Regions from separate parts of the Paenibacillus taichungensis genome, predicted to be linked through region 1. Evidence: a T-box and tRNA genes for the amino acid it is inferred to sense, from the RefSeq annotation. Region 1 holds a T-box; the other holds one or more tRNA genes.
The links. A T-box is a leader RNA that pairs with one kind of tRNA and senses whether it is charged. The one in region 1 lies ahead of tyrS (tyrosine--tRNA ligase), so its partner is inferred to be a tRNA-Tyr.
Positions count from the first base shown of each region.

Region 2: it has a tRNA-Tyr gene. The T-box ahead of tyrS (tyrosine--tRNA ligase) is inferred to sense a tRNA for this amino acid. The anticodon was not compared.

Region 1 is NZ_CP194720.1:1,733,237-1,736,791, forward strand. Features, by position in the region: gene ACR1R9_RS08020 (protein adenylyltransferase SelO) at 1-27, shown strand, start outside; gene ACR1R9_RS08025 (Imm63 family immunity protein) at 76-552, shown strand; gene ACR1R9_RS08030 (DMP19 family protein) at 558-1,007, shown strand; T-box leader at 1,107-1,328, shown strand; gene tyrS (tyrosine--tRNA ligase) at 1,449-2,708, shown strand; gene ACR1R9_RS08040 (YxcD family protein) at 2,862-3,140, opposite strand; gene ACR1R9_RS08045 (hypothetical protein) at 3,146-3,555, opposite strand, start outside.
Region 2 is NZ_CP194720.1:5,736,160-5,739,714, reverse strand. Features, by position in the region: rRNA gene ACR1R9_RS25995 (23S ribosomal RNA) at 1-831, shown strand, start outside; rRNA gene rrf (5S ribosomal RNA) at 912-1,028, shown strand; tRNA gene ACR1R9_RS25985 (tRNA-Ile) at 1,067-1,140, shown strand; tRNA gene ACR1R9_RS25980 (tRNA-Ala) at 1,169-1,244, shown strand; tRNA gene ACR1R9_RS25975 (tRNA-Asn) at 1,246-1,321, shown strand; tRNA gene ACR1R9_RS25970 (tRNA-Glu) at 1,326-1,397, shown strand; tRNA gene ACR1R9_RS25965 (tRNA-Val) at 1,522-1,597, shown strand; tRNA gene ACR1R9_RS25960 (tRNA-Met) at 1,616-1,689, shown strand; tRNA gene ACR1R9_RS25955 (tRNA-Asp) at 1,717-1,794, shown strand; tRNA gene ACR1R9_RS25950 (tRNA-Phe) at 1,893-1,968, shown strand; tRNA gene ACR1R9_RS25945 (tRNA-Thr) at 1,987-2,062, shown strand; tRNA gene ACR1R9_RS25940 (tRNA-Tyr) at 2,072-2,157, shown strand; tRNA gene ACR1R9_RS25935 (tRNA-Lys) at 2,165-2,240, shown strand; tRNA gene ACR1R9_RS25930 (tRNA-Leu) at 2,247-2,327, shown strand; tRNA gene ACR1R9_RS25925 (tRNA-Gly) at 2,338-2,412, shown strand; tRNA gene ACR1R9_RS25920 (tRNA-Arg) at 2,420-2,496, shown strand; tRNA gene ACR1R9_RS25915 (tRNA-Leu) at 2,512-2,590, shown strand; tRNA gene ACR1R9_RS25910 (tRNA-Pro) at 2,598-2,671, shown strand; tRNA gene ACR1R9_RS25905 (tRNA-Gly) at 2,681-2,751, shown strand; gene iolD (3D-(3,5/4)-trihydroxycyclohexane-1,2-dione acylhydrolase (decyclizing)) at 3,071-3,555, shown strand, end outside.

The DNA of each region.
Region 1 (3,555 bases):
TCCTACCGGACTTTCTGTGGGACCTGATTGAAAACTTGTTATGAAGAGGCTGCCATTGGCAGCTTTTTCATTATCATGTCAAAAGGAGATTTTATGTCCAACATACTAAGCAAACCAGAGATTGCAAAAACTCTTTTTCAGTTGCTTGAGCGGACATCCTTCCGCAGGCAGCAGATAGAGAACGATGTTAACCGCTTGTTTGAGAGCTTTAAAGGGGAAGGTGTTCCATATGTAGAGAGTGAAAATGATGCATATATAGTTCGTATATACGAGCGTGGCATGATCATGTTGGAAAAAAGAATGGAACAGACGGAAGAAGTGATCTATTGGCTGCTGGAGGATATCATTTTTACGGCAGCGCATGTGGAATTGCTGAAACGATATGGTGTGGATAACAAACAGACACATTTGAATTACACAAACGCAGTGATGCAAGAATTGACCCAAAGTGTTGAGAAGGCTTTCCAACAGCTTGGAGATCCTTACTTGTATTGGCATCAGACGGGTAAACGGCAAGATCTGGAGAGGCTGGAACCAAGAAAAGAGAGGTGATTGACATGAGTGAACAGGATATTAATGATGTGTGGTATGAATATGCGTTAACCTTTGTGGGGAAAAAGAATGAATCCGCTCAGGGCTGGGCTGCGTTAACAACGAATGAACAGGAAATTGCTGCTTTATGGCTGCTAGAGGTGGACGTCTTTAACGGTGGTTTTGTTCAATTTTTCTGCAACTGGGGCGAAGAGGCATACCTATACGCATTGCAGGCATTACATACCATTGGTGCGACTCAAGTAATGGACATCATAAAGTCAGCATATGGCTGCATTAAGCATTTGGGAGAGGATGAAAGACTTGCTGAACTGTGGGATATTCCTAAGTTTCTAACAATAGAGGAGGAGCAACATCTTGATGCGCTGGATCAGCAATTTTGGAACAATGAAGATCAGATTGCAGGAAAGGCATATGCATATTATCACGGGAAGTTGAACATGATGTCTTTATAAGTTTGGCGTAGGCACTCTTCTGTTGCTCTATATAAAGATTAAATACTTGGCCTTGCAATGATATTAACGTTCGGCTATACTGGCTATAAATTGAATACATGAATTACGTTGATAGAGCGCAGTAGCGGCTTTGTCCCTGTTACAGAAAGTCAGGGGTTGATGGAACCTGATACATACAAGGGCTGCGAATTACACTCTGGAGTACTTGGGTAATGCCAAGCGGAATGGCAAACGATATTATGCTGAAAGCGGTATGGACAACGTGTGAGTTGTTGTCTGTGCAAGTTGGGTGGTACCACGGTTATGATAATCGTCCCTTATGTCTATTGAAGACAAGGCGGCGATTTTTTTGTGTCCAAAAAAGCCTCGCCCGGCTTAGCTCCTTGTGAATTAACGTAGATCATGGCCTAATACCAATGCATAGAGAAGGGGTTGTTTGTTTTGAATATTATTGATGAACTGGAATGGCGCGACGCCATTAATCAACAGACAGATGCGGAGGGTCTGCGTGAGCTGACCGAGACCACGTCGGTTTCATTGTACTGCGGGGTTGACCCTACAGGAGACAGCATGCACATCGGACATTTGATTCCGTTCATGATGCTGAAACGTTTCCAACTCGCTGGGCACCGTCCAGTCATTCTGATTGGTGGGGCAACAGGGACTATTGGTGATCCAAGTGGTCGTCAATCGGAACGTTCCCTTCAAACGTTGGAAGAGGTACAGGCCAATGTGGACGCTCTGACTGCACAAATGAAAAAGCTTTTCGTAACGGATGGTGACAATCAGGTACGTATGGTCAACAACTACGACTGGACACACAAAATCAATGTGATTGAATTTTTGCGTGACTACGGTAAAAACTTTAACCTCAACACAATGCTGGCTAAAGATGTAGTTGCGAGCAGACTGGAAGACGGAATTTCATTTACCGAGTTTTCGTACCAGATTCTCCAATCGCTCGATTATCTGCACCTGTTCCAACATGAGGATGTACAGCTGCAAATCGGCGGTTCCGATCAATGGGGCAATATTACAAGTGGTCTGGACCTGATCCGTAAAAAAGAAGGGCCAGAAGCAAAAGCTTACGGTCTGACAATCCCACTTATGCTTAAATCTGACGGAACGAAATTCGGTAAATCCGCAGGAGGGTCCATCTGGCTGGATGCGAATAAAACGACTCCATTCGAATTCTACCAGTTCTGGGCGAACACGGATGACCGTGATGTCATCAAATACCTGAAATACTTCACGTTCCTCAGCAAAGAGGAGATTGAAGCTTTGGCTGAAAAGGTAGAAACGGAGCCGCACAAGCGTGAAGCACAAAAGGCACTCGCTGAAGAAATGACGAAATTTGTTCACGGCGACGATATGTTGGAGCAGGCGAAACGCATTACCGCAGCACTCTTCAGCGGAGACATTCGTTCCCTCACAGCCGACGAAATCGAGCAGGGCTTTAAAGAAATGCCGACCTTCGAAACCGATGGTGAAGCAAAAAATATTGTAGACTGGCTCGTGGATCTTGGCCTGGAGCCATCTAAACGTCAGGCGCGTGAGGATGTCACCAAAGGGGCTATCTCCATGAATGGTGAGAAAGTGACGGAGCTTGAGTTCACGGTCTCTGCAGAGCACGCAATCGGCGGTAAATTCATCATTATCCGCAAAGGCAAGAAAAACTACAGTCTGGTGAAATTGAAGTAGCCATAGGATTACAGTATGAATCTTGGGAAGTTAGATACAAAGGTTTCATCTTCCCAAGGAACACAAAAAAAGGACCGTCTCCAATCATGTCAATGACATCATGGAGACGGTCCTTTTTATATTCCATCCGCAAATGGCTTATTAGTTATTCATTTATTGATTCACAATCGCTGTGATCTCTTCATCCAGATCCAGTCTTACATTCTCACGGTAAGCCCGAATGTCGTATTCACTGTGCAGGTAGCGCAGGATCGCTTCAATCATGTTGGATTCGACCAGATACTGACTGCGGCCTTGAATCCAGACTTCTGCGGAATATCCCGTATCTTCTTCCCAGCTCAGTTCCACATTGACATCGGTTGGGCGAACACCCTTGCGTTCAGCCATGTGAATACAGATCGCGTTTACAATTTCATCCATGCTTAGAACCATAGAGATTAGTACCGTCCGTTTCTGTTACGGTCATCATCATCACGATCATTACGGCGGTCATAACGACCATCTGCTGCTGGTTTACGGCGATTTGTAATGGCTCTGAACAGGGCCATCGCGAGCATCACGATCAGCATGATTGCAGCTACGTTTACGAGCAATCCAAGAATGTTACCCAGAGCGCCCATGCCACCGAACAATCCGCCGAACATCATACCAGCAAGACCGCCCAGCATCATACCTTTCATAAATCCACCGCCACCGCCGAAGAATCCGCCACGGTTCGTTGTAGCTGCTCCATTGGAGTTGTTATTCGTATTAGATTTGCTCACATTACTGTTGGAATCGGATTTCTTAGGTGTGTTGGTATAGCTTTTTGTTCCTGATTTGAAACCGCCACCACGTCTAGCATCAG
Region 2 (3,555 bases), 2.9 Mb from region 1:
GACCCCATGGAGCTTTACTGCAGCTTGATATTGAATTTGGGTACGATCTGTACAGGATAGGTGGGAGCCTTTGAAGCATGAGCGCCAGCTTGTGTGGAGGCACCGTTGGGATACCACCCTGATCGTATCTAGGTTCTAACCTGGTACCGTAATCCGGTGCGGGGACAGTGTCAGGTGGGCAGTTTGACTGGGGCGGTCGCCTCCTAAAGAGTAACGGAGGCGCCCAAAGGTTCCCTCAGAATGGTTGGAAATCATTCGAAGAGTGCAAAGGCATAAGGGAGCTTGACTGCGAGACCTACAAGTCGAGCAGGGACGAAAGTCGGGCTTAGTGATCCGGTGGTACCGCATGGAAGGGCCATCGCTCAACGGATAAAAGCTACCCTGGGGATAACAGGCTTATCTCCCCCAAGAGTCCACATCGACGGGGAGGTTTGGCACCTCGATGTCGGCTCATCGCATCCTGGGGCTGAAGTAGGTCCCAAGGGTTGGGCTGTTCGCCCATTAAAGCGGTACGCGAGCTGGGTTCAGAACGTCGTGAGACAGTTCGGTCCCTATCTGTCGTGGGCGTAGGAAATTTGAGAGGAGCTGTCCTTAGTACGAGAGGACCGGGATGGACGTACCGCTGGTGTACCAGTTGTTCCGCCAGGAGCACCGCTGGGTAGCTATGTACGGAAGGGATAAGCGCTGAAAGCATCTAAGCGTGAAGCCCCCCTCAAGATGAGATTTCCCAGTATGTAAGACCCCTTGAAGACGACGAGGTAGATAGGCTGGGGGTGGAAGTGCAGCAATGCATGGAGCTGACCAGTACTAATCGGTCGAGGGCTTATCCAATATGCAAGTTGTAAATCGCACATTTCGTTTCGGATCTAGTTTTCAGAGAATAAACTCTGAGATGTAAGCTAAGCTATGCGTTTGGTGGCGATGGCGGAGGGGTTCCACACGTACCCATCCCGAACACGACCGTTAAGCCCTCTAGCGCCGATGGTACTTGGACCGCAGGGTCCTGGGAGAGTAGGACGCCGCCAAGCGAAACCCCATTGGGGTATTTTTTTTCGATTTTTCATACGGGCCCTTAGCTCAGTTGGTTAGAGCGCACCTCTGATAAGGGTGAGGCCGGTGGTTCGAGTCCACCAGGGCCCATAGTAATACCAGATAGACTAAAGTGTATGGGGCCATAGCTCAGCTGGGAGAGCGCCTGCCTTGCAAGCAGGAGGTCAGCGGTTCGATCCCGCTTGGCTCCACCATTCCCTGATAGCTCAGTTGGTAGAGCACTCGACTGTTAATCGAGTTGTCACAGGTTCGAGTCCTGTTCGGGGAGCCATTAAGGCCCGTTGGTCAAGGGGTTAAGACACCTCCCTTTCACGGAGGTAACAGGGGTTCGAATCCCCTACGGGTCATTGCTATATTTATTAGCTTAAAAAAGGGATGAGAATCCCAAAGGTTCGTCGGAGGATAAGCCTCGTTAGCAATGGCTTCGCCGTCTCAAGCGAAGTTAGAGTATCCCCTACGGGTCATATATATGGAGGCTTAGCTCAGCTGGGAGAGCATCTGCCTTACAAGCAGAGGGTCGGGGGTTCGATCCCCTCAGCCTCCACCATATAACTTTTAATAACGACGCGGGGTGGAGCAGCCCGGTAGCTCGTCGGGCTCATAACCCGAAGGCCGCAGGTTCAAATCCTGCCCCCGCAATTATACTTTCTCTGAAGAAAGTGATCTGGAACCGTGGTGTAGTTGGCCTAACATGCCTGCCTGTCACGCAGGAGATCGCGGGTTCGAATCCCGTCGGTTCCGCCATTTTAATCTTTATATGAGGAATTTGTTCACACTTAATCTGCTATATGGCACCGAACGCCCTAGATAAAGTGTAACGTTCCAAGGTTAAACTTCATTAAGGCTCGGTAGCTCAGTCGGTAGAGCAGAGGACTGAAAATCCTCGTGTCGGCGGTTCGATTCCGTCCCGAGCCACCATTTATCACAACTTAATATGCCGGTGTAGCTCAACTGGTAGAGCAACTGACTTGTAATCAGTAGGTTGGGGGTTCAAGTCCTCTCGCCGGCACCATGTAATCCTGGAGGATTAGCGAAGCGGCCAAACGCATCAGACTGTAAATCTGCTCCCGTACGGGTTCGGTGGTTCGAATCCATCATCCTCCACCAGTTTTTCGAGTCATTAGCTCAGTTGGTAGAGCACCTGACTTTTAATCAGGGTGTCGAAGGTTCGAGCCCTTCATGACTCACCATTATATGCGCGTGTGGCGGAATTGGCAGACGCACTAGACTTAGGATCTAGCGTCTTTGACGTGGGGGTTCAAGTCCCTCCACGCGCATCCCTTATATGCGGAAGTGGCTCAGCGGTAGAGCATCGCCTTGCCAAGGCGAGGGTCGCGGGTTCGATTCCCGTCTTCCGCTCCAATATTTTGCGCCCTTAGCTCAGCTGGATAGAGCGTTTGACTACGAATCAAAAGGCCGGGAGTTCGAATCTCTCAGGGCGCGCCATTTATAACTTCATATGCCGGCGTGGCGGAATGGCAGACGCGCTCGACTCAAAATCGAGTGGGAAACCGTGGAGGTTCGAGTCCTCTCGCCGGTATAGATAACGGGATGTAGCTCAGCTTGGTAGAGCACCTGGTTTGGGACCAGGGGGTCGCATGTTCAAATCGTGTCATCCCGATTTTTACATGCGGGTGTAGTTCAATGGTAGAACTTTAGCCTTCCAAGCTAATAGCGTGGGTTCGATTCCCATCACCCGCTTTATAGAAATGCAAAAAAGAGATGGTTTCTGCCATCTCTTTTTTTTGTATTTTTTTACGTTTCCATCAGATTTCGAATACATAGTTCAATGTTAGTAACTTATCGGATCATAGCTTATGAACAGTAGGATAATACACAACACCCACAGTGATAAAGCTATGTTTATTTGCCATTTTGTAAAACGCTTACAAAAATATCTTGCCTAATCCTTCAGCCTGTAATACTATATCAATTAAGCGCTTAACCTATAGGGGTAAGGCGCTTAAACTTAACGTAGATTAAGCGCTTAACCCGTAAAGGGAAGGGAGATGATCATTCCATGACAACCATTAGACTGACGATGGCTCAGGCTCTGCTCCGATATCTGGATCAGCAATATATTTCCGTTGATGGGGTGGAAACCAAGTTTGTGAAAGGCGTTATTGGCATTTTCGGTCACGGCAACGTAACTGGTATTGGAGAGGCACTGGAACGTAGTTCTGGAAGTTTGACGTATATGCAGGGTAAAAATGAACAAGGCATGGTACATACTGCAGCAGCCTATGCCAAGCAGAAGAACCGTAGACAGATTTATGCCTGCACAACATCCATCGGACCAGGAGCACTGAACATGATTACCGCAGCGGCAACGGCAACGGTCAATCGTATTCCCGTTTTACTGCTTCCGGGTGATAACTTTGCCACGCGTGAACCAGATCCCGTGCTGCAACAACTGGAGGTAAGCGGCGATTATACGATTTCAGCCACTGATCCGTTCAAAGCGGTCAGCAAATACTGGGATCGCATCGTGCGTCCCGAACAGTT